Regions from separate parts of the Bacillus sp. 41-22 genome, predicted to be linked through region 1. Evidence: riboswitches for the same ligand, from Rfam matches in the RefSeq annotation. Region 1 holds a riboswitch; each other region holds the start of a gene.
What was found. A riboswitch is a leader RNA that binds a small molecule or an ion and turns the genes downstream of it on or off. The one in region 1 is predicted to bind S-adenosylmethionine.

Region 1 (7,766 bases):
ATTGGAAGAAAAACCCCCTCCATTTCAAGCCTTTTCAATATAATTTCTGAAAGAACTCATATATAATAGAAAAAGATACTTAACATAGTGAATAATTAAAGAGTCAATATATATAAAGAGGAGAGAATAACATGCTTGAAAATACGGGGTTAGTATTAGAAGGCGGCGGTATGCGTGGTGTATATACGGGCGGGATATTAGAATATTTTATGGAACAAGATTTATATTTTCCATATGTAATTGGTGTATCAGCTGGTGCTTGTCATGCAGCGTCGTATCTTTCCAGACAAAGAAATAGAAATAAAACAGTAAATATTGATTATGCATCACATCCGCAGTATTTATCGTATAAAAACTTGTGGAAAAAACGTCAGCTATTTGATATGGAATTCATTTTTCATGAAATTCCAGAAAAGCATGTACCGTTTGATTTTGAAACATACTTTAATAGTCCAGAGCGTTTCCTTGTAGGAACAACTGATTGTGAAACAGGACAGTCTGTTTATTTTGAAAAAGAGGGAACGAATGATGATGCACTAAATTTATTGCAAGCATCTAGTTCATTACCTTTCATTGCACCGGCAGTAAACTACCGAGGTAAGCAATTGTTAGATGGCGGGATTTCAGATCCGATTCCAGTTCGTAAAGCACAGGAAGATGGATTTAAAAAATCAGTCGTTATTTTGACGAGAAATCATGGTTACGCGAAGAAAAAATCAAAATTTGGTTGGATTGCAGCAAAGGCTTATAAGAAGTATCCAAACCTTGTAAATACGATGCTGAATCGTTATGAAGTGTATAATGAAACACTTCACTACATTGAAAAAGAAGAGCAAGCTGGTAATTTATTTGTTATTCGCCCAGAAGTGCCGCTTCAAGTAGATCGTATGGAAAAGGATACGGCTAAATTACAAAGTTTATATGAGCAAGGCTATGAAGATGCAAAGAGACAATTTGCAGATTTACAGGCGTTTTTGCAAAAATAATAATTAGGCTGTGGAGAAGGAGTTCTCTGCAGCCTTTTTTATTATTGGTTTCAATACCGAATGTTGGTTATATACATTTTGGGATTATGGTATAATATGGATAAAAGTATGTAGAGAGGTGATACATATGGAAAATGTATATAAAGGGCTTAGACATACTGGATTTACAATGTTGCTTATTTTTGGTGGCGTATTTCTACTGCGCTGGTTCATTCATGATGAAATGTTATTAGATCAGCTTATTGGTTTTAGTATAGGAATGGTAATGGTTATTTCATCAGTGTTCATTCAAAAGTATAGTAAAGAATTGCAGGTAAATGAGAAATATTAAAGGTTTCTAACCTCTTTTAAGTAGTTTGGTCGTAGAGGAGGCTTTCATATGACTTTTTTATTTGCGGTATATTTTGTTTTTATTATGACATTGTTAATTACATTTCTTCTTTCTAAAAGATCATTTGAGAAGCCTTTTATTAAATATATACCAGCGTTCATTTTGTTTATTTTGGCTTTCATTTCTTCTATTATTTTTATATTTAATAACGGAATGGGAGAGCTTATGATAGCAATCTTCTTAGGTGTTACAGCAATAGCGAACGGTCTTTTGCTTTTTGCGTTGAAAGTAGTTCGTGTGATTGTTGCAAAAGGAAAGTAGCGCATCGGAATTCGATGCGCTACTTTTTTATTTACGCTTCTTTTTAATAAATGAAAAGGCTAAAGCTGCAATTAAAATACTGCCTTTAATGATATCTTGCGCATAATAAGGAACGTTCATCATTGTAAGGCCGTTTAATATGATTCCAATTAATACGGAACCAAGAAATGTTCCGATGACATTTGGTTTCTTAGCACCGAACATTGCATAACCGATATAGGCAGCTGCAACTGCATCCATTAATAATGGGGCGCCAGCTGAAACTTGTCCTGTTCCAACGCGGCTACATAGAATAATACCGCCAATAGAGGCAAGTAAACCGCTAATCATATAAGCATATACACGGTAACGATCAGTAGGAATACCAGCTAGTCTAGCAGCTTCTCGATTCCCACCTGTCATATAAAAGAAACGACCGTACGTTGTTTTTTCTAAAAATACATATGCAATTAAAACGACGATAAGCATGATAATGACAGGGACTGGAATTCCTAACACAGAACCTTGACCGATAAATAAAAAGGATGGAATAAAATGTCCTTTGGCACCAGACATTCCTTCATAAATAGAAGATCCTTTTGAAAATGTTAAGTGTAGTCCATTCACGATATACATGATACTTAATGTAGCTAGTAAATCTGGTAGTTTAATTCGGATAACGAGTAGTGCATTTAATAATCCAACTAATAGCCCACAAAGAATAGGAACAAGGAGTGTGACTAATAGTTCTTGTCGATATAAAATGAGGCAGGAAGCAGCGGCAATGGTTGCTAAACTAGCGGTAGAGCCGACTGATAAATCAAATCCATCTACAATTAATGTAAAGGTAACACCAATTGCAAGTAACGTTACGATAGAAATGGAACGTAAAATATCACTAATATTGTTGTATGTTAAAAAAGAATCGTTGACGATAGAGAAGAAAATTGTAACACCTATAATGATAGCAATCGTACTAAATTGATAAAAAAGATGAGTAGGTAAATATAGTTTCTTAGTTTTTGTTTTATGAACGAGATTCAATGGAATAACTCCCTTCAGATAAATGTAAAAGCTGTTCAGGAGATAGTTCGTCTGGTAAGTATTCACCTACAAATTCTCCGTTTGCGAGTATAAGAATGCGATCAGCGATATGTAGTGCTTCATCTTGTTCTCCTGTGAAGTAAATTACGGAACTTCCGTTTTCAGTAATGTTACGAATGAATTGAAAAATGTCTTGTTTTGCAGCTATGTCTACACCTTTAGTTGGCTCGTCCAAAAGAAATAGATTCGGTTTGAATCCATGCCACTTTGCAATGGAGACTTTTTGCTGGTTTCCACCGCTAAGTGAATGAATAAATGCTTTTGGGTCATTGGGTGAAATGCTGAAAGAAGAAATTGCTGTAGTAGCATTATTTACTTCGGTTTGCTTTCGTCTCCAACCTGATTGGTGTAAATTAGTGTGGCTTATAATATCTTCCGAAAGAAATACGCCTTGTTTTCTTCTTTCCTCTGGTACAAGTGCGATCTTTGCTTTAATCGCATCTCGCGGTGTTTTAATTGTTATTGTTTGACCATCTATTTCTGCGTGATAAGTATGACGAGTACCAAATAACGTTTCAGCAAGTGTTGTTTTGCCACTGCCAATTAATCCGTATATCACAACAGTTTCACCTTTCCGTACGGTGAGAGAAAGGGGAGAATGGTCTTTGTGTAATGGAAGTTCTTGTACTTTAAATAATTCTTCGCTCCCTCGTTTTGGCGCTGTATTAATAGGAAGTGTAAGTTGTTTTCCAGTCATCGCTTCCACAATTTGTTGATCTGTAACCTTTGTGATCGCTTCAGAAAGTGCAACTTTACCGTTATGTAATACGGTTACATCATCCGCGAAATTTCGAATCTCTGATAAACGATGAGAAATTAAGATGATGCCAATTCCTTTCAATGTTAAATCTTTTAATAGTTGCCCGAAGGTTTCAACTTCTTTCGGTCCAAGAGAAGAAGTAGGCTCATCTAATAAAAGATAATTTGTATTGTTGGATAAAGCTCTTGCGATAAGAAGTAATTGTTTTTCATGTAATGAGCAGTTTGAAACATCTTCCGAAACATTTAAATCAGCCTGTACAGTTTGCAAATGTTGTTTAGCGAGTGAGACTAATTTTGACTTTGAAAATAGTACTTTATTTTGCATTGCTAAATGATCGATTAGTACATTTTCTAATACAGATAATCCAGGAATAAGTCCGTGATCCACTTCTTGTGTTACGAAAGAAATACCATGTTTTTTTGCATCGCGTGGTGAAGTAAAGGAAATAGACTGATTATCAATTTTTATATTCCCAGCAACTGGTTGAATTTCACCAGTTGCTATTTTTAGTAAAGTACTTTTTCCTGCACCATTCATTCCTAGTAAAGCGTGAACTTTTCCTTTTTGTATGTTAATAGAAACATTTTCTAGTACAGGGGTAGAGATGTGATAAGAATGTGTAATGTTTTGAAGAGAGAATGTCATCATTTTTTCTCCTTCTCTAATTTTTTCATCCAAGGTGAATATGCATCTTTCGAGTCTCCCCAACCGTTTATATGTTTTGATAATTGATCCATCGTTATATTTTCTTGTGGCAAACTATTTTTCTTTACTAAATAAGGTTCTAGTGAATAAATATCTGGCGTTTGTTCACCAGCGATTTTCTTGTATAAGAAACGCACTTGAACTTTACCGACTTCAGCTGGATCGGTTGCAGCCGTAGCAGTCCAAGGTGAATTTTCTTTTTGCATGAGTTGTAAATCTTCATTACTTAAGTCAATGCTGTATACTTTTATATCTGTACGACCAGCTTGTTCGAGTGCTTTGACGGCCCCCTTAGCAAACTCATCCCACGAAGCGAAAATAGCTTGTAAATCACCTTTTTTCGGATATTTTTTTAGTAAAGCCTCTACTTGTGTTTGCGTATCAAGTGGTGTGTTATTACTAGCGGTACCAAAGCGTGCAACTTCTTTTATATTTGGATAACGTTTATAAAAAGCATCAATGATAACATTGCGACGTTCCATTGGAGCAAATCCGCCAACCCATACGACGGCGATATTCCCTTGTCCATTCAGATCTTCCGCTAACGTTTTTAATGATTTCCATGCAAGACTATAGTCATCTTGATCAATAATCGTTACGCCTGGTAAGCGTAGGTCGTTATCAAATGCAACTACAGGAATATTCGCTTGTAATGCTTTTTCTACTCCGGGTTTTAGTGCTTCAGAGCGACCGTGATCAATTAAAATACCATCAACTTTTGAATTAATAGCAGTATCTAGATTTGCTGCCATTTTTGCTAAATCATTATCAGAATTGTAGACTTGCACACTGCCGCCGAATAGCTCGACTTGTTTTTTGACACCCTCAATATATTGAGAGGAAAAAGTTCCGATGGACATTTGCATAATTAATGCGATTTTTAATGGCTTTTTTACTTGGCTTGGAATTTCTGTTTGTAAATGATTTGCTGCTGTAGTAGTTTCTTTCTTCACCGTTTGTTGCTTTTGTGAAGAGATAGCATCTTGTTCATTTGTGCAAGCTGTTAATGCGAGTAAGAGAATAATGAGTACGGTGGAACATAATTTTTTCATAAAAAAATCCCTCCTAAATTAAGAAAAGAGAGGAGGGAGTGAAAATAAAAACGTCTTTTCATATAGAAAAGACGTCTTATCATATTACTCTTATCTTTCAACACAATGTGTTGTAAGAATTAGCACCGTGCCCATAAATGGGTCGGTTGCCGGGCTTCGTAGGGCTCATCCCTCCACCTGCTCTTGATAAGACATCGAATATTTAACTATTTCGAATTATTCCATAAGTGTATGCTGTTGTCAAATGTTTTTTTGTAAATAAAAAATCCCTCACAACGAGGGATTTTAATGTGGTAAGAAAACTAATTGATAAGCGAACAAGATCCCGAATAAATACACAAGTGGGTGAACAGCACGGAATTGTCCTTTTGCCACTTTCATAAGTGGGTATGAAATAAATCCAAGTGCAATACCTGTTGAGATACTTGATGTAAGTGGCATGCTTAAGATTACTAAAAATGCTGGGAATGCTTCATCGAATGTATCCCAATCGATGTGGCGAACTGAGCCCATCATAAGACTACCAACGATAATTAGTGATGGTGCTGTAATAGCTGAAACGCCAGAAACAGCGCTCACTAACGGTCCGAAGAATGCTGCTAATGCAAATAGAACAGCTACTGTAACAGTTGTTAAACCAGTACGACCACCAGCTGCAACACCAGCAGATGATTCAATGTAAGCTGTTGATGGTGTTGTTCCGAACATAGCTCCAATTGTTGCTGAGAATGAGTCAGATAGAAGAGCTCGTCCTGCTTTTGGAAGCTTTCCATCTTTCATAAATCCACCTTGTTGTGCAACGCCAAGTAGTGTACCTGTTGTATCAAATAGTGTAACAAGGAAGAATGAGAAGACAACGCCGTATAATCCGTAGTTAATTACATCAGATACAGCAGTAATTGGATTTGAAACGATAATTCCTTCTGGTAATCCAGGCATTGATGTAACGCCGCTTGAGAATGTTAATTGACCTGTGAAGTAAGCGATAATACCAGTTAATAACATTCCGATAAATAGTGCCCCGTTTATATTTAAAGACATAAGGATAATTGTAATTCCAAGGCCAGCTAATGCTAGTAGAACTGGAGCAGAGTGAAGATCGCCAAGCCCAACTAAGTTTGCATCATTTTTTGTAACAATTCCCGTTAAGCGCAAACCGATAAAAGCAATAAAAAGACCGATACCAGCAGTAAGTGCATGTTTTAAGTTCTCAGGAATTACTTCCATTAATTTCGTACGGAAAGATGTGAATGATAACAAAATTAAAATCATACCTGCTACGAATACAGCAGAGAATGCAATTGCGAAAGTCATGCCTTCATGGGCTTTTACAACAGAATAAGAGAAGTAAGCATTTAATCCCATACCTGGTGCAATTGCGATTGGTAAATTAGTAAAGATCGCCATAAATAATGTTCCGACAACAGCAGCGATAATTGTAGCTGTAAATGCTTGTTCAAACGGAACACCTGCATCCCCAAGGATGACAGGGTTTACGACAATGATATATGCCATTGTTAAAAAGGTAATAATACCTGCCATAATTTCAGTTTTAATAGAAGTTTTATGTTTTGAAAGGTTAAACATATAAACATCCTTTCTTTTTACGAATAATTTTCACAACAGTTATATATAATATTCGTTTTTTAACTATTTTGCAATAGTTTTGCATAAAAACTTTAGAACAACTCATATTTTATGTCGTAAATTCGAATATTAATCGTAAAACTGTGTGTGCATTGCGGTTCTTTAATGTGTAAGTAGTTTTTTTTATTGTGCGCATTATAAGGGGAAAGGAGTTGAAGGAAGTTATGCCGCAGCAAAAAAACTTTTTAACAATGCCAGCACAACATCAAAATAAACAACCTGGTATTGAATCGTTAATGAATCCTCTTCCAAAGTTTGAAGATCCAAATTATAAAGGAAGTGAAAAGTTAAAAGGAAAGAATGTATTAATTACAGGAGGAGATAGCGGGATTGGAAGAGCTGTTTCTATCGCTTTTGCAAAAGAGGGAGCAAATATTGCGATTGCTTATTTAGATGAGGACGAAGATGCAACTGAGACGAAACAACTTGTGGAAAAAGAAGGCGTGAATTGTGTATTATTGCCGGGAGATTTGAGTAATGAACAACATTGTAAAGAGATTGTAGAAGAGACCGCCCAGCAGCTAGGGGGGCTAAATGTTCTTGTGAATAACGTCGCACAGCAATATCCGCAGCAAGGACTAGAGTATATTACAGCGGAACAGCTAGAAAAAACGTTCCGTATTAATATTTTTTCTTATTTTCATGTTACAAAAGCAGCCCTCTCTCATTTAAAGCAAGGGGATGTAATTATAAACACGGCATCTATCGTTGCGTATGAAGGAAATGAAACGTTGATTGATTATTCTGCAACGAAAGGAGCGATTGTCGCTTTTACAAGATCGCTATCTCAGTCGTTAGTACAAAAGGGAATTCGTGTAAATGGTGTTGCACCAGGCCCAATTTGGACACCGCTTATTCCATCCAGTTTTGATGAGAAA
Region 2 (7,766 bases), 1.8 Mb from region 1:
CGTGTGTGATAATAATAAAGGATATGCCCCTTTCAGCCAGTTTTCTAATAAACGACATAAACTGTTTGTAATGGTAATAATCTTGTCCAGCTGTCGGCTCATCTAATACAATAAGTTTTGGGTTTGTTATAAGTACAGATGCAATAGTAAGCCTCTTTTTTTGTCCATAGCTTAATGCCTGAATTGGCCAGTTACGAAATGGATATAATCCACAAATTCTTAAAGCTTTTTCGACTCTTGTCTCAATCTCATCTTTAGAAACCTTTTTTAATTGTAATGAATATGAAACCTCTTCTAAAACAGTAGGCTGTGTAATCATTTGATTTGGGTTTTGCATAACGTAAGAAATAACTTCCCCGCGTTTACGAATAGACCAACAATTTATATTTTCTCCATCGAATGTTATTCTCCCATTCTTTGTTTTATTTATTCCTATAAGAGTATGAGCTAATGTCGATTTCCCTGCTCCATTATGACCCAATAAGGCTATTATTTCTCCCTCTCCTATTGAAAGGTTGATATCTTCTAAGGCTGTATGTTTGTTATTGTACGTAAATGATAAATTTTCTATCTTGCATAAAACTTTTTTAATATATTTGTTTTTTGATGAAACTTGCTTATGCATCCAGTTCTTTAATAGGCTATGAACGCCTGCATTACGAAGATTTTCAATTGGAAATACCTTAACATTATTACTATCAAAATTTAATTTCTTTAGCGCCTCTATATAAATAGGTTCTCTTAGTCCGATATTTGGTAATATATCAGAATTTAAAATACTATCCGGTGAACCAACGGCAATAACTTCTCCCTCATCTATTAAAATAATTTTATCTAAATCAAGGTTTAAAATTTCTTCTATTCGATGTTCAATAATTACAATTGTTTTATTATATTTCTCATGTATATTTTTAATGAGTTCTATTGTATTCAAACTACATGCAGGATCCAAATTAGCTAACGGTTCATCAAATAATAATATATCTGCATTCGTCGTTAGCAGACCTGCAAGAGAGACTGTCTGTTTTTGACCTCCTGATAATTCATGCGGACTTTGTGTATGAAAGTCCTGCATGCTTACCTTTTTTAAAGAATCCGTAACAATCTTTCTCATTTCTATTTGATTTACACAATCGTTTTCTAATGCAAATGCTACATCCTCTTCGACAGTAAGGCCTATAAATTGTGCATCTTGATCTTGTAATATTGTCCCTACGTGTTTACTCTGTTCAAAAACACTACCTTTTCTCGGATCCTTTCCAGCTATTAAAATGTTACCGGTACTTATCCCTTCGTAAGAAAATGGGATTAGCCCATTTATACAATGAGCTAATGTTGACTTACCTGAACCACTTCGTCCAGCGATAAGTACCTTTTCCCCAGGATATATTTGAAATGTAATATCTTTCAAAGTAGGCTGCGTAGCATGCCTATATTGAAAGGTAAATTGTTCAAAAGAAATAATTGGTTGCATGTATTCATCCCTACTTTTCAATTTTTAAATGTGTATGTTTCTTATTTGATTTCGCTAAGCCGATCGTGATTGGTAAGCCAAGAACTAAAAATACGATAACGTCTGCGATTGTTGCGCCTAGTACTTGTATAACTATTTTGTCAAACGGTTCTCCCATCACAATAATATCGAATGCTCCAGCAAATATAATAGCTATGACAATACCAATTAACCCTGCAATTGCAAAATAAGAAATATCACGGTTATTATACGTTCCATGTTTTACACTAAAACCAAATCTTTTTTGTATGAGTCCCATTGCAAAACCAATAATACCTGAACTAATAACCCATCCCCACCAAATACCCCAACCAGCGATCGTATCTGTAACGGTATGACCGATGAGTCCTATTAAAAGCCCTGCTACCGGGCCAAATAACGCTCCAAAAACTGTTAAAATAGCCAATGCGGGTTTAATAAATGTATTCGGTGCGATAGAAAATCCCCAAAGCCCTAATACCCCGTATAAAGCTGCTCCAATTCCAATAGCTACTACTAGCTTTGTCGTTAATTTATTCATTACAATTCCCCTCTCGTATTATTCAACTTTTAATACTCTATATTTATTTTGAAAATGAATTATGCATCGACACTTCCTTTCTATACAACAAAAAATGACCTCTTTAATAAGAGGTCATTTTCTTTCACGTACAAGAATCCCCTTATCTTTCAAAAGACACATAGTGTCCTCTGCGGAATTAGCACCTTCCTATGTAATTACATAGGGGTTGCTGAGGTTTCATAGGGCCGTTCCCTCTACCTCTCTGGATAAGTATGTATTTGTAATCTGTATTATGGCACTAACAATAAATAATTTCAATACTTTTCTTACTATTTTTATTTTTCGATAAATAGTTCAACTAAATCATTGTATTCTTATCGGAATTATGAAATAATAAATTCAAAATTGTTACGGGAGGAATGCATGATGAAAGTAATTGGCTTAATTGGCGGACTAAGTTGGGAATCAACATCGTTATATTATAAACATATTAATACACTAACTCTCTCTCAATATGATCAAAATGCGAAGCTTGTTTTATATAGTATGGACTTTGGTGAAGTAACTACATTATTACAAAATCATCAATATGAAGAAGTGAAAAATGAATTAGTCGCAGTAGCAAAAAAAGTAGAACACTCTGGAGCTGAATGTTTACTAATGTGTTCTAATACTGTACATCTATTTGCTGAGGAAGTAGAACAAGCAATATCAATCCCACTTCTTCATATCGGTGATGTAAGTGCTAAAGAAATGGTAGAACAGAATATAAAACGGATCGGATTATTAGGAACGAAACAAACAATGGAAGAAGATTTTTATACATCACGACTAGCAAAATATAACATTGAGACAATTATCCCAAATGACGAAGAAAGAACTTTTATCCATCACGTCATATTAAATGAATTAAGTAGAGGAATTATTTCAGAAACATCAAAAGAAAAACTAATACAAATTACCAATTCATTAATTAATAATGGGGCTGAAGGAATTCTACTTGGCTGTACGGAAATTCCTTTGCTCATTTCCCAAAATGATCTATCTGTTCCTGTTTTTGATACTGCTTATTTACATGCGAATACTGCTGTACAATTTGCTGGATAATAATATAAAAGCATACAGGTAGAGCCTCTATGCTTTTATATTATCCGAACTATTTATTTAAAAGAGCATCAATAACTGCAATGGCTCTTTTGGAACCACCACACTCTAAAAAACTTTCATTCAGTTTTCGAATGCCATGTTTATACTTTTCATTTGAAAGAACGTCTGTTACCGCCTTTTTTAAAGTTTGCACATTAACATGCTCTTTCAATAATCTATGTGCTGCCTCAAGCTCAGTTAATCTTTGCGCTATCATAGGTTGATCTTTATCATGCGGTATTATCACAAATGGGACATTATAATGGATTGCATCGTGCACACTATTCATTCCACCATGTGTAATAAAAACATCTGCTTCACTTAATATTTCTGATTGAGGTACGTAAGGGGTTATAATAAAGTTGTCTGGCGCTTGCTTAATTTTTGAAATATCATTTCTATCACCAATCGCCATTACTACAATCCCTTCGAAATTTGAAAAAGCATCAATACAAGTATTAAAAAATGGTTCGAGCCCTTCGAGAAGTGTTCCCATTGAAATATAAATAACTTTCTTTTTTGAAAGCAATTCAAGTGGAAACTTTACATTTGTTTTGCGCTTTATAATACTCGGTCCAATAAAAACATTGTTTTCTCCGAACGAATCGCTATTAGGTTGAAAATAACGACTTGTATACACGAGACTAATATCTCCCTTATTATGCATAAATTGAAGATTATTTTTGGGCTTTACTCCAAATTCATGTTCCATTTGATACAGTAACTTTTCAGAGAGTTCATCGGGTTGGAATTGTATTTCTGCATTTGGATGAAAAGGCAAGGTTTCCAATAATACTGGTGGAATTAAAAATATAGGAGAGGAAACTATGCCTGGAACTTGTAAATATTCCTTTACTAACTCTCCAGCACCAAATATATCATAAACTACGAAATCAAAATTAATGCTTTTACATAATCGTTTCGTAATTTCTAATATGTATAAAGAAGTTTGAACATGTACATGAAAGAAAGATTTTAATCCATATGAAGTTTCATTATCAATAGAAATCTCCTTTAATAAATCCGGATGAGTATGTACAATGGCTCCCAAAACTTCAAGCCTTTCCTTAAAGCTTTCCGTTGTAATATAGTGTACGTTATCACCTCTTTCAGTAAAGGCCTTTACTAAACTTAATGTAGGATTTACATGTCCCTCTGCAGGGAAATTAACTATTAAAATATTCATCACTTATTTCTCACTCCTTACAATTCAATCTTCTTATTAATCGTACTGTTATTATTACAAGCAACCTTCCCTTAATAGTCCCAATATACTTACTACTTTAGGTTGATAAATAATTATCAGACATTGAAAAAGGCATCTACATAAAATGTAGATGCCTAACTGTGATAAGGAGTGTTCTGTGAGGTTAGGATAAGCTTTTCTGCTTGTCCTATGCTATCAATATATGATTTATTTTATAAAACGTGCAAATCTAATAGAATTATTTTATCCATTTTATTTGATCAAATGGATAATATACCATTTTCACTTTACCTATTATATTTGACTCATCAATTAGTCCAAGCGTATTCCTACTATCTTTACTATGATTTCGATTATCACCTAACACAAATAATTTATGCGTGGGAACTTTCATTTCTCTACAGTTTGAAAAACGATTTGATACTTGTGACATATCTAACTGTATATACGACTCATCACGCTTTTTACCGTTAATATATACCTCATCGTCTCTTAATTGTATGTTATTCCCTGGTAATCCAATAATTCGTTTCACGTAGTATGTAGGCGAGTCTTCTTTTTTTATTATTACAACATCACCATGATGAAAAGAAGAAAAATAGATGCTAGCCCTATTAACTAGTATGCGATTATTCTCATTCAAAGTAGGTTGCATCGAAATTCCTTCTACCATACAAAATAAAAATAACTTATTAATAAAAATAATTCCTATTATAATTAAAATATAGCTACATATTTTTCTCCAATCTTTTAGAATCAATTGCTTCATAGATACCTCATTTCTAATCTATTCGTATGTAAAAAACGTCTCTAGTTCATATAATTGCTAGAGACGTTTCGTATATTTTAATTCTCTTTAGAGTCATCTATTTTTGGTGCTTCGCCAGTTAATCGCTTATTTTTCAAATCAAAATAAGCATCTAAAACATCTTTTCCAATATCAGAGTTAATACCTGATTTATCATTTATAACCCATGGCACAACAACAGAAAATGCTACTTCTGGATCGTCATATGGCGCATATCCTGCTAATGTTAAATTATAGCATTCTCTACGATCGCCTTTCTCATTTCTCCCAATATCACTTTCTCCACCGTATACAGTCTGTGCAGTTCCTGTTTTTCCAGCTGGTTTATAGGGTGCTTTTTTGAACGCCTTTACTCCCGTTCCATCCCCTTCTTGGAATACTTTCTTAAAGCCTTCTTTTACTTGATTGATATATTCTTCTTTCATATCAATTCTATTTAAAACAACGGGTTCTATTGATTGTACTACTTTACCGACCTCATCTTTTTGAACGGTTTGTTCTCTAATTTCTTGAAGAATTTGTGGTTTCATACGATACCCGCCATTTGCAATAGTTGAAATATATTGTGCAAGCTGAAGTGGTGTATACGTATCATACTGGCCAATGGAAAAGTCTAATAAGAAACCTGGCTGATTATCTTTTCTCCCAATTTGCCCCGCTGTTTCATTCGGTAAATCAATGCCTGTTGGAACACCTAAACCAAATTGTCTGAAATAATATCTCATCTTATCAAAGTATTCTTGTTTAATATCTAGTGAACTGTTCTTTACATAATCCACACCAGCAATTTTTAATGCTGTGTTAAACATATAAACGTTAGAGGAAACTTGTAAAGCTCTTAGGTCATCTATATCTCCAAAATCTTTCCATGACTTTTTCTCCTTAGTTCCTTTAAACTTCATAGGTGCATCATAAAAATGTGTTCCCGGTGTTATAGCTTTTGTTTCAAATCCGGTTAATACTGTAGCACCTTTAACAGTTGATCCAAGCTCATATGAACTTGTCAGCGTACCTAAAGCGTAATCTTCTACTTCCATTTTTCCGTCTTTTTCTACAAGTCTTTTCCCAGCCATCGATAATACTTGGCCGTTTTTCGGATTCATCATTACAACAAAAGCACGGTCCAACATCGATTCTGAACCTTTATAGGCCTTTAATATTTTTTCTATGCTCTCTTCTACTTTTTTCTGTAATTCCATATCAATTGTTAACGTTAAATTCTTGCCGCTTTTCCCTTCAGAAACTGTTTCTGTTCTAATTGTATCACCTTGTTTATCAGCAATACTTCTTACTTCTTTTTTCGTACCATGAAGTACATCTTCGTATTGCTGTTCGATGTAACTTTTCCCAACACGATCATTCCGGCTATACTCACGCACTAAATAATAATCTAATCGTTCACGTGGTAATCCTTCATCAGCATTCGAAACATTTCCAAGAACTGAACGGAATAAGCCATCATTTACATAGAGCCTTTCCCAATCAACTGATGCGTCTACACCTGGGAGATTTGCTAAATTTTCACTAATCACAGTATATTCCTTTTCACTAACATCTTTTTTAATAATTTGAGGTGCCATTTGATAACCTGAAGTCATTTTACTTTTAATAGCTAACACTTCTATGTCTTTTGCTGTTAATTCTTGAAGATTTTTTTCTGTAACTCGCTTTCTTTTTAACTCTTCTATTTTTCTGTCTAACTCTTTTCCGTTAATATCCTTTTCTCTAAACTTATCTATTTCCTTTTTAGATACTAAATCTTGAGTAAGTTTTGGATTTAACTGCATCCAAAAATCTTTCTTATCCGTCTCGGTTAACTTATCTATATCTTCTTGCGGCATTTCAATTATTTCTGCAAGTTGTCTTGCAGTTTTTAGCATTTCTTCCGATTTTACACCTTTCACCTTTGTATATGTAATCGTACGTAAAGACTTATTGTCCACTACTGGATTCCCTTCACGGTCATAAATTTTGCCGCGTGGTACTGTAAGACTAACAGTTGCATTCTCTCTTTTTTCTACTTCATTCTTATATGTTTCTCCATCGAAAATTTGTACTTTACCTAACTGGATTATAATTCCAGAAAATAATAAAAATACGCAAAAGAATAAAATATTTAACCGTATAGGTAGTGCTCTACCACTCTTTTTCTCTTTCTTTTTCACCTTGTCATAATCTCCTCCTTACAACATTTTAAATATTTTTTAGCTCTCTATATTAAAAGTAATGTACAATTTCCACACATTACTTTGTACGTATATTAATATAACGTTTAAAACTTAATAGAAATTAAAACAAATATAAAGAAAAAGTAAAGTTTACTAAATTAAATATAAAAATACCCAATAACAAAAGCTTAGCTTTGTTATTGGGTATTAGGTATTTTAGGAATTAATATTAGAACGTATTGAAATACATCTATCATCACAATTTGATAGAGATTGTTTACTCTGAATTTTCGGCAAGTACATCGTTACAGTTGTCCCGACACCAACCTCACTCATTATACTTATTGTTCCTTGATGACTTTCAATAATTTTATAACTTAACATCAATCCAATACCGGTACCTTTTTCTTTCGTACTATAAA
Region 3 (7,766 bases), 240 kb from region 1:
CACCAAATCCCATAATAGTTCCTCCTTTAATAAGAGGGGAAAACAAGGGGTCACTCATGTATTTTAACGGATTCAATTTACTTTATGTTTTTTACGCAATAATTGAGCAGGTCCTTTTGAAAATAAAAAAAAGACACATTAAGGTGCCTTTCTCCGACTGGATAACCGCATTTCGAAACTGGCGGATAACTTGCAAATAGTATGTATGCTTCGATTTATTTACAGATACCTAAGGTTTATACATTCTTCATATAAGTCAGTACTTTTGATTACTAAACGTTCAATCATCATAATGTTTAGTTTATTGTTACCAACCACTCGCTCTAACATCCGCCTTCAACCACTTCACCCAATCCGAATCTTCTATTTTAAGCAAACTGAGCGAAACACCTTTCATATCTAAAGAAGTGAGAAGGGTACCAACCTTTACGAGCTTCACATGTAAGCCTTCCAGCTCACATAAACGGCGAATATCGTTTGCGAAAATGTATTGTTCCATTAATGGTGTCGCACCGAGTCCGTTAATGAGGATGGCAAAGTTGTCACCTTTTCTCCAGCGATAAATGCTTTTTAGTTTGTTCATAAGTTCAATCGCTAATATTTCAGAAGAGGATAGTGCTTCTTTGCGGTAACCTTTTTCGCCATGAATACCAACGCCGTAAAAGACTTCATCGTCGTTTAATGTGAATGAAGCTTTTCCTTGTACTGGATCGTTTGCAGGTGAAAGGGCGACTCCTAATGTGTGTAAGTTTTGGATGACAGATTGGCCAAGTGCTGTTAGTTCTTCTAAAGAATGACCGCTCTCAGCGGCCGCGCCTACTATTTTTTGAATGAAAACAGTACCAGCGACGCCGCGTCTTCTTTTGTTAAAAGAAGCATCATCTTCAATTGAAACGTCGTCATTTACGATGATGTGGTCAATTTGTCTTCCTTCTTCTTTTGCGATTTGTTCTGCCGCTAAAAAGTTTTCTACGTCATCTTTAAAGTTTTTTATGATGAATAAAATACTTTTATCTTTTGGCATTAAGCGAGTTGCCGCCACAATTTGTTCCACTGTAGGGGGAGTGAAGATACTGCCGTTTACTGCCGCTGTAAGCATACCTTTTCCTACATAGCCAATATCGGCTGGTTCGTGTCCGCTACCACCGCCGCTTATAATGGCGACATTTTGTTTCATTTCTGCGATATCTTTTACATAAATGATGTTATGTGTTTCGTCGTAATTTACTTTTTCGTTATGTTCAAAATAAAAGCCATGCAGCATATCTTGAACAATATTTTCTACATCATTCATAATCTTTTTCATTGCTTTTGCCACCCTTTAATTACTTTGCTGATTGCTCGAGTAATAGTAGTAATTGATTGTTTATCATATTTTTCATGAGAGAAGACATAATGGATGGATCTACTTCACATTTGCTTTCAATCCAATCTTTTATCGTCCCAACGAAGCCGTGACTATAAAAAGAGGCAATCGTATTTTTTGTCTCATTCGAAAGGCTGAATCTACAGCTCATGGATAGTTCATCAATAATCTTCATATATAAGTTTTTCGTATGCTCAAATAAATAGTGATTAAACGAATTTTGCTCAATGACTTTAAAGGCATTTCGGTAAAATTTTTGATTTTCATAAAAGTAATCAAATAATAAATCGAAAATGTTTTCCCATGTTTCATAATCAAGAAAGTCTATAATATTTTCTTTCGTTTCTTCTTTATAAATCCAGCTTAATAGTTCGAATTTATCTTTAAAATGATAATAAAAAGTTTGTCTACGCATTTGACAGTGTAACATAATATCGCTCACTGATATTTTATGAAACGACTCTGTTTCCATTAAATACTTCAATGAATTCGCGATTATCTTTTTAGAAATTATAGAAGAGGTCATCTGAATCATCCCTAGAATGTTAGTAATATGAAAATCCTACCTACAAATGAGAGCGGTGTCTTTAGACAGATTGTCCATTTTGTCCGTTTACTATAAAACGCTTTCATTTTAACATGAGTAGTAAGAAGAAGATTTCAAATATATCACAATATATTAAAGGAATTGAGGGAGAACTACAATGAAAAAGATTATAAACAAACCAGAAACATTAGTAATGGAAATGTGTAACGGAATGGTTATGGCTCATCCAGAGCTTGAGCTTTTGAAAAAATATAAAGTTATTAAGAAGAAAGAAATGAATGAAAATAAAGTAACGTTAATTAGCGGTGGCGGTAGTGGTCATGAGCCAGCGCATGCAGGGTTAGTCGGAAAAGGAATGTTAGATGCGGCAGTGTGCGGAGATGTGTTTGCTTCTCCTTCGCAAATTCAGGTCTATCAAGCAATTAAAGAAACAGCTAGTAAAAAAGGTACATTATTAATTATTAAAAATTATAGCGGCGATATTATGAATTTCAAAAACGGTGCACATTTAGCGACTGAAGATGGAATTGAAGTCGACTACGTAAAAGTAGACGATGATATTGCGGTAGAAGATAGCCTGTATACAGTAGGACGCCGCGGTGTTGCGGGAGTTATTTTAGTGCATAAAATTGCCGGCGCAGCAGCGGAAGCAGGAATGGATTTAGGAGCGGTGAAAGCTGTAGCGGAAAAAGCAGCGGCTAACGTGCGTACAATCGGTTTAGCATTAACTTCTTGTACAGTTCCAGCGAGCGGATCACCTACTTTTACACTTGAAGAAGATGAAATGGAATACGGCGTAGGTATTCACGGTGAACCAGGTATTAAACGTGAAAAAACGCTGTCAGCAGATGAATTAGCTAACCGTATGACAAATGATTTAATAAAAGATTTAGGAGTAAAAGATGGTGAGGAAATCGCGCTTCTAGTAAATGGTTTTGGCGGAACACCACTGCAAGAACTTTACCTATTTAACAATGCAGTTACGAGAGAATTAGCTGATAGAAACATTAAAATTAATAGAGTATTCGTCGGTAATTATATGACGAGTATCGATATGGCTGGTATGTCTTTAACAGTGATGAAGTTAGATGACGAGCTAAAAACGTTGTTATCGAAAGAGTGTAATACACCAGCGTTTAAAGTAGATGGACCAGTTGAAAGTGTAGAGTACGTGAATGTGCTTGAAGATGTAGAAGAGAAGGAAGTTTCCTTCGAAATAGAAACAGCGGAAGAGCACGCTGTTATTAAAAATAATGTCATTACATTAAATAACATGATCTATCTCGTTGATAAAATGAGTGACATTATTATTAAAAATGAAGTACCGTTCTGTGAGTTAGATACACATGCAGGTGACGGCGACTTCGGAATGAGTGTTGCAAAAGGATTTAAGCAATTAAAGCGTGAGTGGCATTCTATTTTAGGACAAGAGAATGTAACGATTGGATCATTCCTTGACGGTTGTTCAATGATTATTATGGAACATTGCGGCGGCGCTTCTGGTCCAATTTGGGGCGGAGCATTCCGCGCAGCTAGTAAAGCGGCAGGCGAAAAACGTGAGCTAACAGCTAAAGAGTTCGCTGAAATGCTGCAAGCAGCACTTCAAGGCATACAATCTATCGGTGAAAGATCATTCGGTAGAGGAGCGGTAGTTGGTGATAAAACGCTTGTTGATGCACTTGCTCCATGTGTAGATTCTTGGTTAGCTAGCGCTTCAAACGAAGTAGACGTGAAAACTGCCTTTGAAAAAGGAGCAGAAGCAGCGGTTAAAGGAGCAGAGTATACGAAAGAAATCGTAGCTCGTATGGGTCGCGCTGGTACAGTTGGTGAAAGAAGCTTAGGCTATCCAGATGCAGGTGCACATGCACTTGGAGTTATCTTTACGGAGATTGCGGGTAGTTTGAGATAGTAATTAGAAAGTCCCTCTGCCTTAGGTAGAGGGACTTTTATATTGTATTTTAGATTTAGTTTTTTTGTGATTGCAGCTTATCAATTTTCCAGTTTGTTTCTAGAGGGTCTAAAGAGCTTTCAATATAGAACATATATTCATCTGTGGTACTTGGTACTTCAAAAGCTATTTTCAATTCTACTGTTTCATTTGGTTTAACTTGTATATCAGAAGGGTTTTGGTCAAGCACCTTGCCTTCATAGGCCTTTCCGTCTTTTTCATCTTTTAGGTTATATTTTAATTCTGATAGTCCAATCGTTTGACCTCGTACATTTTTTACAGAGACATTAACAACGACGGAATCGTTGTTAGCATTTAAATATGCACTTTGAACGGTGGCCAAGTAATAGCCTCCTTTAACACTCTCACCAACTAATAAAATACCTTGTTCCAAGCGGCTCATATCTTCTTTTTCTTCAAAATTTATTAATTCTTCATTTTCATTTTTTGCGGTTGGTTCTTCTATTGGACCATTTTCAACGGCACTATCTTTTTTATCTTGTGTACAAGCAGCCGTAACACTGACTAATACTAGAATTAAAGTAAGTAATATGAATGATTTTCTCATAAAATTGATCTGTCTCCTTAAGTTTCTCAATTTTGTGCAACTATACATATAAGATTAACATAATGTCTCATTATTGGCTCAAAATAGGGGGTCCTTTAGACACCTTATTCTTGTTTTTTATTAATATGATTGGTGTATTTACTCTAGTTGTAGCGAAATCGTCCGTTGTTATCATTCCTACTGTAAATATGTAATTAGTATTATTTTATTCTTTAAATATCTCCGGTTTTTCAACTCTAAATGATTGCACCTCACCGCACTCTAAACAAAATGTGGTTAATAGTTTGGAACGTTTCCCTCCTGAAAAGAATCTACTAGATTCATCCTCACAAACATATGCATGATAAGCAGATCCAATCCTTCCTTCTTTAAATGTAGTAGAACCACAATTCTCGCATCGTTTATTTTTCATGTTACTAACACCTCATTTGATTGATATTTATTTTTCTGTGTTTTTAAGATAGAAGTAAAGCAACTTGGTTATAAATGATGTTTTCGACATGATACAACATAGCCCTTTATATATCCGCAAGTAAAACAACATAATACCCTATAAATCTCTATAACAATATGATGTTTCATATATCATTTAATGTTTATCGGAAAAATAAGTATTAAACGATTGATTTTTATTATTCTGATGATTATAATAAATGGAAATCAAACAATTCTTATGTTGAGAAGTGGAGGGACGGGCCCTATGAAACTTCGGCAACCTCGTTTTAGACGAAAGGTGCCAAATCCTGCAGGTGAAAAACACCTGAAAGATAAGGGCGGTTCATTTAGTCAAGAAGGCTACTCTTATTTCGTTAAGAGTAGCTTTTTTTATGGTTAAAAGATAAAGGGGGAATAGGTAGTGGAGTATGGTTTTTGGTTGCCGATTTTTGGGGGATGGCTTCGAAATGTAGATGATGAATCTATGCCGCCTACGTTTGAGTATGCAAAACAAACAGCGCAAGCGGCAGAACAATTAGGTTTTTCAACAACACTTATAGCAGAATTAAATTTAAATGATATAAAAGGTGTTTCAGCACCAAGTTTAGAAGCGTGGACAACTGCGGCAGCACTTGCTGCGGTAACGGATCGATTAGAGATTATGACAGCTGTAAGACCTGGCTTCCACAATCCAGCAGTTACAGCGAAAATGGCAGCAAATATCGATCAATTAAGTAATGGCCGTTTTACATTAAATGTAGTTTCAGCATGGTGGGAAGAAGAAGCGAAGCAGTACGGCGGGGTATTTACCGCACATGATGAACGGTATGATCGCACAGAGGAATTTGTAACAGTTTTGAAAGAGCTTTGGAAAGAAGAAGAGTTTTCTTATAAAGGGAACTTTTATGAGCTTCATCATACACATTTAAGTCCAAAACCTGTGCAGAAACAAGGAATTAAGCTTTATGCAGGTGGTGAGAGTGAGAGAGGAAAAGAGGTCATTGTAAATCACGCGGATGCATATGTAATGCATGGGGGAACAGTGGAAGAAGTATTTGTGAAAATAGAAGATATGAAGAATCGTAGAAAGAAAGTTACAGAGGAGCCATTGCAGTCATTCGGGCTCGCGGCTTACGTCATTTGTCGTGATACAGAAGAAGAGGCATTAGAAGAATGGAGACGTATAACGGATGTGAAAGACGATGCTTTAGGTTATGCGGGTTACCAAGATTTTATTAGTAAGTCGCATTTGGAACAGCAAGTGAAGCTCAATGATTATTCCGTATCTAATCGTGGATTACGTCCTAATTTAATCGGAACACCAGAACAAATTGCAGAAAGGATACTTGCTTTTGAAAAAGTGGGTGTTACGTTATTACTTTTACAATTTTCTCCACAGCTTGAAGAGATGAAACGATTTTCTGAAAAAGTGATGCCATTAGTTGAAGCAAAAAGAAAGGAATTGATTACAAATGAGTAAAATTTACATATTACATGAGAATAAGGAATGGACGGATCATTTGGTGAAAAGATTGGAAGAACTGGAGTTACCTTATGAGGAATGGTTTTTAAATGAAGGAACACTTTCGTTAGAAAAAGAACCTCCCCAAGGTGTTTTTTATAGCCGTATGAGTGCTTCTTCACATACGAGAGGGCATCGATATGCACCTGAGTTGACTGAAGGAGTTCTTGCTTGGCTAGAGGGATACGGACGAACAGTATTTAATGGGTCTCGTGCATTACGCCTTGAAGTAAGTAAATTGAATCAATATGCAGCATTAAGAAATTTTGGGATACAAGTGCCGAAAACAATTGGTGCTGTTGGCCGTGATAATATAGTAAAAGCAGCAAAGGAGTTAGGGGAAGTGCCATTCATTACAAAACATAACCGTGCAGGTAAAGGCCTTGGTGTTCAACTTTTTCATTCTATTGATACTTTAGAACAATATTTGGATGGTCCGACATTTGAAGAACCCATTGATGGAATTACTTTAATCCAGCAATATATTGAAGCGCCAGAACCATATATTACACGTTGTGAGTTTGTAGGCGGTCAGTTTGTATATGCAGTTAAAGTAGATACATCAGAAGGATTTGAGCTTTGTCCAGCAGATGCTTGCTCTATTCACGATGCTTTTTGCCCAGTAGGAGAAGAGAGTAAGAAAGAGTCGTCAACAAAATTTGAAATTATATCGGACTTCCAAGAGCCAATTATTGAACAATACAAAGAATTTTTGAAAGAAAATGAAATTACTGTCGCTGGTATTGAATTTATTCGCAGTTCGGATGGAACAATTTATACGTATGATATTAATACAAACACAAACTATAATTCTGACGCAGAGTCTGTAGCTAATCAATTTGGTATGCTTGAGCTTGCTAAATTCCTTGGAATAAAATTAGAAAAACAAGTAGAGTCAGTTAAATAATGTTGATTAAAAAATAAGGTTCTGGTGCAAACCTTTGCTAAATTAATAGTATCAGTATGTCCAAGTTTAAGAGCGTACTTACAAGGTTTTTAGAGTTTTTGCACCAGCAAGAAAAGTATCAGTTTTTATGTTGTATTTTTTATCCTACGTATCCCACCCTGCACAAAAAAATATTTCTCAACATTTAATTGTTGAAAAACATTGAATATTCTCTATAAAGAGAATATTATGTTGCTATCGGCAAAAAAAACGATAATTCGCAGACACTGGGGAGGAAATGCATTGAAAAAGAATAAGAAGTTAAAACCATTATCAGTTTTAGCAACAGCAGCAGTACTAAGTAGTAGTTTTGCTTTTGGAAGTCATGCAGCGTATGCTGATACACCAACACCATCTCTACCAATAGATGAGCATTTAATACCGGATGAGCGTTTGGCGGAAGCACTAAAACAACGGGGTGTAATTGATCAATC
Region 4 (7,766 bases), 570 kb from region 1:
AGTGAAAGCAAAGAAGTTAGGGGGGATCAACTGCCCGTAAAAGCCCGATTGGTGAGGGCTGATTAAAGTTTCACTTTATTTTTCAATTTTTGCCCATTTGAAGTTTAATTGACCTGCAAAGTCTACTTGCACAATGCCTTTCACATAAGAACGCTCTAAATAAGATTCTCCTTTTTGGTAAAGAGGAGCGATAACAGAGTCCTTAAATAAGATTTTTTCTGATGCTAGTAACGCTTCCCAGCGAGCTTTTTCATCACCAGCCAAAGTAGTTTTAACTTTTTCAATTGTCTCATCAAACTCTTTATTAGAGTAATGATCTAAATTGTAAGGGTTATTCGTCGTAAATAGTTCAAGGAATGTAATTGGATCAGCAAAGTCAGGGCTCCAACCGTCAATTCCAATCTCGTAGTCACCTTTTAATAAGAGTGAAACTTGTTGTTTACGTGGTTGCGGTTTTATATTTACCGTTAAGCCATCTAAATTCTTTTCTAGTTGTCCTTTTAGGAACTCACCAGTTTTCTTCTCAAGGTCACCATCACTTGTTAATAATTCTAATGTTATCTTTTCAGAACCAAGTTCTTTTTTTGCTTTCTTCCATAATTCTTGTGCAGATGTTGTATCAACTTTTGTTAAATCGCCGTTTGCAGTACGGAAGTCTTTTCCATCAGGCCCTTTTGCAAAGTTTTTCGGCACGAGACTAAAGGTTGGTGTAGAGCCATCATTTAATAACGTATTTACAAAAGATTTTCGATCAATTGTTTGATCGATTGCTTGGCGTGCAGAAACGTTTTGAAGTACTTTGTTTTGCTGATTCATACGTAAAAACTGTACCCCTACGTTCGGACGTTCTTTAAAGTTAGCATCCTTTTTATATTTATCAACGAAGTCAGATGTTAGTTTTATACGGTCTAATTGTTTGGATTCGAATAAATTTACTTCTGTTGATTTCTCTTTCACAACGTTGAAATTGATTTCTTCGAGTTTGACATTATCTTTATCCCAATAGGTAGGGTTTTTCTTAAATTTAAAGCTTTGTTCATGCTTCCAATCGCTTAGTGTAAAAGCTCCGTTGTACAAGATTTTGTTATCTTCTAAAGCGTACTTATCACCTTGTGCTTTAAAGAATTCCTCGTTGATTGGTAGAAATGTTGGGAACGCCGTTAAGCTAATAAAATACGGAACAGGGCGCTCTAATTCTACTTCAAACGTATGGTCATCAACTGCTTTTATACCAAGTTGATCGGATGGGAGTTCTTTGCTATTAATTTTTTTAGCGTTTTTAATATCCAGGAATAAAAAAGCATATTCAGAAGCTGTTGCTGGATCGACAGCTCTTTGCCAAGCGAAGACAAAATCTTTCGCTGTTACAGGTGTGCCGTTCGACCATTTTGAATCTCGTAAATGGAATGTGTATTTCGTTTTATCAGCACTTACTTCATGAGATTTCGCAACGCCAGGAACAGGTTTATTACCTTCACCAAGATTGTATAAACCTTCAAATACGTTTCTCATTACTTGACCAGAATCAGTATCTGTAGCACGAGCCGTATCCATTGTTCGAATCTCAGTAGGAGAAGATAAGTTTAAAACTTGCTTACTAGGTGCCTCATCTTTTGCATTTGCTCCGCTCGCTTCGTTTTTATAACTACCGCAACCAGATAATAAAATACTTACTCCTACAACTGATGCAATACCGGGTACAAACTTCTTTTTCATTTGATTTTCCTCCTAAATAGTTAATAAGATTGGATGATGATGAGGGAAATGAAAAACAAAAAATCCCTCTTTTCGTATTGAGAAAGAGGGATTTTTACGTACAAGTTATGCACCCGTATATAAACGAAGTCCCTCATTCTATCTTTCAAGCACAAAGCTTGCAGGAAGTGGCACAGTATTCAAAATGAACCTGCTGCCGAGGTTTCAAAGGGCCAGTCCCTCCACCTCTCTTGATACAATGAGTAAACAAATAAATTTTATTAATTTTTGTGTTTCTTTGATAATTCAAAATCTTACACCTTAGATAATGAAGTGTCAATCAAATGGGATATAGTTTGAATTTTCAGTTTTATTTTTTTAAAAAAACCACTGCATATGGCAGTGGTTTCCCTACTAGAAGTTAAAGTTATCTGGATCTGGACCAACGCGATGATTTTCATTTAAAGCTTGAATTGCTTTCATATCATCCGAGCTTAATTCAAAGTCAAAGATGTTTGCATTTTCAATAATGCGGTGTTCTTTAATAGACTTAGGGATTGTTACAACTTCATTTTGTAGATCCCAACGTAAAATAACTTGTGCAGTCGATTTATTATATTTCGTAGCGATTTCTTGTAATGTTGGGTGATTAAGTAGCTGCCCCTGCATTAATGGTGACCAAGCTTCAAGCTGGATGTTATGTTCTTTACAGAAGGCATGTAATTCTTCTTGTGCTAAACGTGGGTGGTATTCCACTTGGTTAACCATTGGTTTAATTTCTGCAATTTCAAATACGTCTTGCAAATGGTGAATATGGAAATTACTCACACCGATAGCACGAACACGACCATCTTTATAAAGCTGCTCTAAAGCTTTCCATGATTCAGTGTATTTTCCTTTTACAGGCCAATGTACTAAATATAGATCTAAATATTCCAGACCTAATTTTTCTAATGTAGTTTCAAATGCTTGTAGTGTTGACTCGTAACCTTGATCACTATTCCACACTTTTGAAGTGATGAATAACTCTTCACGAGGAATACCAGATTCTTGAATTGCCTGTCCAACGCCTTCTTCGTTTTTATATATCGCAGCAGTATCGATACTACGGTATCCATTTTTTATAGCTGCTTTTACAGAATCAATTACTTCTGTACCATCTTCAACTTTAAAAACACCCAAGCCGAACCAAGGCATTTTCACGCCGTTATGTAATGTTGTATAGTCGTTTAAACTTGTTAAAGTCATATTAATTCCCCCTAGCTTTTTTATTGGTCGCTTCAACTGCTTGTTGAATGACTTCTGAAAAATTATTTTCATATAGAACTTTTAAGCCTTCAGCCGTTGAGCCTCCTGGTGTTGTTACTTGTTCGCGGAGCATAGCTGGATCCTGATTTTGCTGGAGCATAGCGGCAGAGCCAGCAATCATTTGAATGACAAGGTGTTTTGCTGTTTCCTCATCAATCCCATAGCTTTTCGTTGCTTCAATTAAACCTTCAGCAAAGTGATAGAGAAAAGCGGGTGCACTACCAGTAACTGCGGTAAGTTGGTGAACTTCCTCTTCGGTACAAAACTGTGAGGTACCGATACCTTTTAAAAGAAGTTGTAACGTTTCTTGATGTGTTTCATCTACAGAATGTCCCGTCGTATATAAGGAGATAGACTTTCCAATCCCAGCAGCTGTATTTGGCATAATCCAAGCAACAGGTGTCCCTTGGGGAAGTCTTTCTTCTAGATAAGATGGTCCGATTCCGGCAGCAACTGTCACGACAAATTGATTAGTTAGAAGAGGGGATAGATCCGCTAATAGCTGTTCATGTGCGACAGGCGGCATTGCTAAAACGATTGTATCTACAGATTTAATATGCTGTTTCCAATCTGTTGTAATCGATAGATCATATTGAGTTTGTAATTGCGTTAGTTTTTCTATGTTACTTCGGTTGGAAACAATAATTTCTTCGATGTATTCTTTACTTGTTGTAAGTAGTCCAGTAAATATAGCTTCTGCCATACGACCGGCACCAATAAATAAAATTCGATGTTTATTAGGCATATCCTTTATTCCTTTCTGATGAGAATATGTTATAAAAAACGATACCATTTTTAAGAGAATTTTGTAAAAAGAAATGGCTTATCGTAAGTGGAATAGATGAGTGGGGGGGGTTACAGGAGAAAATTTATAGTAAGTATAAGAGTTATTTCTTATACTGTTGATAGGGAGTTTATTACATATCTGGGGAGAGATAAATATGGTTAGAAGTCCACTTTTTTTACTCATTTCTAGTATTATTTGCATATTAGTTGGATTCTATATCCGATCAAGTTATATTGAAATTTTCGCATCGGTTATGGGGATTATTAATGTTTGGTTACTTGCAAGGGAAAAGGTATCAAACTTTTTATTTGGGATGATTACAGTTGCGGTATTTCTGTATATTTTCACTACACAAGGCTTATACGCAATGGCAGTATTAGCAGCCTTCCAATTTATATTTAATGTGTACGGTTGGTATTACTGGATTGCGCGTAGTGGAGAGGAGAAGGTAAAGCCGACAGTTCGCTTAGATTTGAAAGGATGGATTATTTATATACTTTTTATTTTAGTTGCTTGGATTGGTTGGGGATATTATCAAGTCCGTTATTTAGAATCGACAAGTCCATATTTAGATGCTTTAAACGCTGTATTAGGATTAGTAGCTCAATTTATGCTGAGCCGAAAAATCTTAGAAAATTGGCATTTATGGATTTTGTATAACATAGTTAGCATTGTGATTTATATTTCAACGGGCTTATACGTCATGTTAGTATTAGCTATTATTAATCTATTTTTATGTATCGATGGCTTGCTAGAATGGAAGAAAAACCATAAAGAGCGAGAACGTGTAAATAATTATATTTAGAAAATAATTGTAATCAAAAACCCCCCTGAAGCATATACGTTTCAGGGGGGTTAAATATAGTGTGAATTTATGCTTTTGTCATACCAAGCAATACAGCGCCGCCGATAATTAAAACACTACCTAGTGCAATAAAGATCAATTGACGTTTTGTTTTCTTTTCACCTAAGAAGACAATCGCACCGAATGTTGAGATAACGATTCCAGTTTGAGATAATGGGAAGCTTGTCGCTACTCCGACACGTGGTAATGAAAGAAGTAAGAATAAGTTTCCTGTTCCCCATAGTAAACCAGATAAAGCATTACGAATTGCATATTTGTTAAATGGTTTATGTTTAGACGTCAGTACAACCGCACCAACGAACATACCAACTGCCTGTGGTAAAATAGCAGACCAACCATCAATGTTATACCAACGAATAATAATTACATATACAAGATAACCGAAAGTAGAAACAATTAAAGTAAGAAGTCCCTTTTTCAATTGTCCTGGTGGCTGTGCATTTTCTTTATCATCTAGTGATGTGAATACAACACCAACTACGATTAATAGGATTGCAATCGTTCCCAGAACAATCGTTGTTGTAGTAGTCCACTCACGGAAAGCGATAACCCCAAAGATAGAAGTTGCAACAAGTTGCATACCAGTAGAAATCGTTACAGTAGTTGAAACACCTAGTTTTTCAACTGTTTTTAATTGGTTTACTTGTCCTAAAGCCCAGAATAAACCTGAAATAAAACCAACAATCAAGACTGTCATTGTTAAAGCTGGTTGAGTAAATACATACATAACTGTTGCGAAGAATAGAGCACCGATTGTCATACCTACCGTTTGGCTATATGCACCACCGCCCATTTTTACGCTTACTAATAAGATGTTTCCCCATGCGATTGCAGGAAGAAGCGCTAATAAAATGTCCATTACAAGACTCCCTTCGGTTTTCTATACCAATATAATTACATATCGTTCTAACGATCGGTAATGCCCCACTAATAGAGTAGAAGATTACCGATCGCTAAAACAGGATGAAGAACTTACGATATAAATGCGTTTTCATTTCTTCACTTTTTGAAACACTTTCATATAATAACAGGAAATTACCTATTTTAGAAAGTGAATTCAAATAAAATGTATATTTAAATAAGAAATAAAATTCAGTCATTATTTAGGCCATTTTATTTTTCGGGAAATAAAAAAAGCAGCTTTTGTCGAAAACTGCTTTAGGAAGTGGTAATTCGCTTGTTAATGATTTGAATACATAATAAAAATAGTAATGACATGCTAATTGTTATGATGACAAGAGTCCAAGCGAGTTGCATATTACTTGCATCAATAGCCATATAAATTGCAGTTGGAATCGTTTGTGTTTTGCCAGGTATATTTCCTGCAAACATTAAAGTAGCACCAAATTCCCCGAGTGCGCGAACGAAGCTTAAAATCATACCGCTAAGTAGCGCGGGGAATGCAAGTGGGAGTGTAACGTGTAGAAAAACTTGATATTCACTCGCACCAAGGTCGCGCGCACCATCTTCAATTTGCACATTCGCGATGGAAAATCCTGTTTTTGCTGATTGATACATGAGCGGAAATGCAACGACTGTAGAAGCAATGATAGCAGCAGTAGATGTAAACATAATGGACTGCTGAAATAATGATTCAATCCACTTTCCAACGGGACTGTTATTTCCAAAAATGATAATTAGAAAAAAGCCGATAACAGTTGGTGGAAGCACCATTGGTAATAAGAAAATAGTTTCTAGTAGTACTTTATATCGCCACGAGGAGCGCGCTAATGCTCGTCCAATAATCGTTCCTAAGATCGTAACGATAATGGTGGCGCATGCAGCTACTCGCAAGGATAGAAAGACAGGTGACAAAATTGTATCAAAGCTCATAGCAATTATGGCAGGATTGTAAATCCATATTTCTTAAAGATAGATTGTGCATCTTTTGATTGCAAATACTCATAGAATGAAGTCGCCTCTTTCTTATGCTTAGATTCCTTTATAACACCTAAAGGATAGTGGATTGGCTCATGAGAATTAGCCGCTACCGCCTCTACAATTTTCACCTTGTCTGAAACGAGAGCGTCTGTTTTATATACAATACCAGCATCAACATTACCTGTTTCTACATATGTTAACACTTGGCGAACATCTTTTGTAAATACGATTTTATTTTGAACGTCATTCCAAAGATTTTCATGTGTGAGAGAAGCTTTTGCATATTTTCCTGCAGGTACAGATTCGGGTGTACCAAGTGCGATTTTCTTGATTTTCGCATCCTTTAAATCTTGAAATTTTGTAAGAGAACTATCTTTTGGAACGACTAGAACTAGTTCATTTCCAAGAAGGTTTTTCCCTTCTTTTTCATTAATGAATCCTTTTTTAACAAGAGTTTGGAATTTATCTTCTGCTGCAGAGAAGAATAAATCAGCAGGTGCACCTTGTTCGATTTGTTGTTGAAGTGCACCAGAAGCACCGAAGTTAAAAGAAAGTTTAATGTTTGGTTCTTTCTCTTTATATTGTTTTTCAATTTCTTTTAGTGAATCTTGTAAACTTGCAGCCGCTGATATAGTCAGCTCCACTGATTTTCCCTCTTTAGCAGCTGACTTTTCTTCGCTTGAACAAGCTGCACTGAATATAAGGAGAAAAGAAAGTATAAGTACCCCAATGGATCGTAATGTAAATTTGTTCATAAAAAATCCCCCTTCGTTTACTAAACTAATTATAACTAATTATAACTAAATATAACTATTTATAATTGAATATAATTTGAACGATATAGTTGTTTTTAAAAACTAGGAGAAATATTCTTTTCTTTGTTACAATGAAGGAAGAAAGTGAGGAATCGTCTATGGATCATCATTCCTACACAACGGAAGAAGTAGCAAAGCGATTAAAAGTATCAAAACTAACTGTATACGACTTAATTAAAAAAGGAGAACTGCCTTCTTATAGAGTTGGTAGACAGATGCGCATTGATGCAGCTGATTTAGAACAATATATAAAGCAAATGAAAACAGGGAAGGTACAATTTACTCCTGTAAAGAAGGACGAAATTAGTAGTTCGAATACACGCATCATTAGTGGTCAAGAACTAACGTTAGATATGTTGGCAAAGCATATAGAAAATCGATTGCCAAATTCTAATATATTGAGAGCGTATCAAGG

Region 2: it holds a riboswitch for S-adenosylmethionine, as region 1 does, so the genes downstream of both, LCF45_RS13140 (ECF-type riboflavin transporter substrate-binding protein) here and LCF45_RS03895 (sugar ABC transporter substrate-binding protein) in region 1, are expected to answer to the same signal.
Region 3: it holds a riboswitch for S-adenosylmethionine, as region 1 does, so the genes downstream of both, LCF45_RS05090 (LLM class flavin-dependent oxidoreductase) here and LCF45_RS03895 (sugar ABC transporter substrate-binding protein) in region 1, are expected to answer to the same signal.
Region 4: it holds a riboswitch for S-adenosylmethionine, as region 1 does, so the genes downstream of both, LCF45_RS01100 (peptide ABC transporter substrate-binding protein) here and LCF45_RS03895 (sugar ABC transporter substrate-binding protein) in region 1, are expected to answer to the same signal.

Annotation. Positions count from the first base shown of each region.
Region 1 covers NZ_CP084035.1:758,619-766,384, forward strand. The annotation lists gene LCF45_RS03865 (MarR family transcriptional regulator) at 1-1, shown strand, start outside; gene LCF45_RS03870 (patatin-like phospholipase family protein) at 132-986, shown strand; gene LCF45_RS03875 (hypothetical protein) at 1,114-1,317, shown strand; gene LCF45_RS03880 (hypothetical protein) at 1,366-1,638, shown strand; gene LCF45_RS03885 (ABC transporter permease) at 1,666-2,661, opposite strand; gene LCF45_RS03890 (sugar ABC transporter ATP-binding protein) at 2,645-4,132, opposite strand; gene LCF45_RS03895 (sugar ABC transporter substrate-binding protein) at 4,129-5,241, opposite strand; SAM riboswitch class I at 5,329-5,434, opposite strand; gene LCF45_RS03900 (NCS2 family permease) at 5,527-6,828, opposite strand; gene LCF45_RS03905 (SDR family oxidoreductase) at 7,053-7,766, shown strand, end outside.
Region 2 covers NZ_CP084035.1:2,592,586-2,600,351, forward strand. The annotation lists gene LCF45_RS13135 (ABC transporter ATP-binding protein) at 1-1,474, opposite strand, end outside; gene LCF45_RS13140 (ECF-type riboflavin transporter substrate-binding protein) at 1,485-2,033, opposite strand; SAM riboswitch class I at 2,173-2,288, opposite strand; gene LCF45_RS13145 (aspartate/glutamate racemase family protein) at 2,439-3,122, shown strand; gene LCF45_RS13150 (macrolide family glycosyltransferase) at 3,172-4,350, opposite strand; gene lepB (signal peptidase I) at 4,607-5,137, opposite strand; gene LCF45_RS13160 (peptidoglycan D,D-transpeptidase FtsI family protein) at 5,215-7,341, opposite strand; gene LCF45_RS13165 (PAS domain-containing sensor histidine kinase) at 7,561-7,766, opposite strand, start outside.
Region 3 covers NZ_CP084035.1:1,001,705-1,009,470, forward strand. The annotation lists gene LCF45_RS05060 (YjcZ family sporulation protein) at 1-13, opposite strand, end outside; gene dhaQ (DhaKLM operon coactivator DhaQ) at 308-1,306, opposite strand; gene dhaS (dihydroxyacetone kinase transcriptional activator DhaS) at 1,326-1,892, opposite strand; gene dhaK (dihydroxyacetone kinase subunit DhaK) at 2,071-3,822, shown strand; gene LCF45_RS05080 (DUF4352 domain-containing protein) at 3,878-4,429, opposite strand; gene LCF45_RS05085 (hypothetical protein) at 4,635-4,841, opposite strand; SAM riboswitch class I at 5,098-5,203, shown strand; gene LCF45_RS05090 (LLM class flavin-dependent oxidoreductase) at 5,286-6,344, shown strand; gene LCF45_RS05095 (ATP-grasp domain-containing protein) at 6,337-7,293, shown strand; gene LCF45_RS05100 (immune inhibitor A domain-containing protein) at 7,576-7,766, shown strand, end outside.
Region 4 covers NZ_CP084035.1:190,788-198,553, forward strand. The annotation lists gene LCF45_RS01100 (peptide ABC transporter substrate-binding protein) at 76-1,716, opposite strand; SAM riboswitch class I at 1,852-1,956, opposite strand; gene LCF45_RS01105 (aldo/keto reductase) at 2,110-2,943, opposite strand; gene proC (pyrroline-5-carboxylate reductase) at 2,945-3,748, opposite strand; gene pnuC (nicotinamide riboside transporter PnuC) at 3,945-4,595, shown strand; gene LCF45_RS01120 (GRP family sugar transporter) at 4,663-5,514, opposite strand; gene modB (molybdate ABC transporter permease subunit) at 5,814-6,488, opposite strand; gene modA (molybdate ABC transporter substrate-binding protein) at 6,494-7,291, opposite strand; gene LCF45_RS01135 (helix-turn-helix transcriptional regulator) at 7,423-7,766, shown strand, end outside.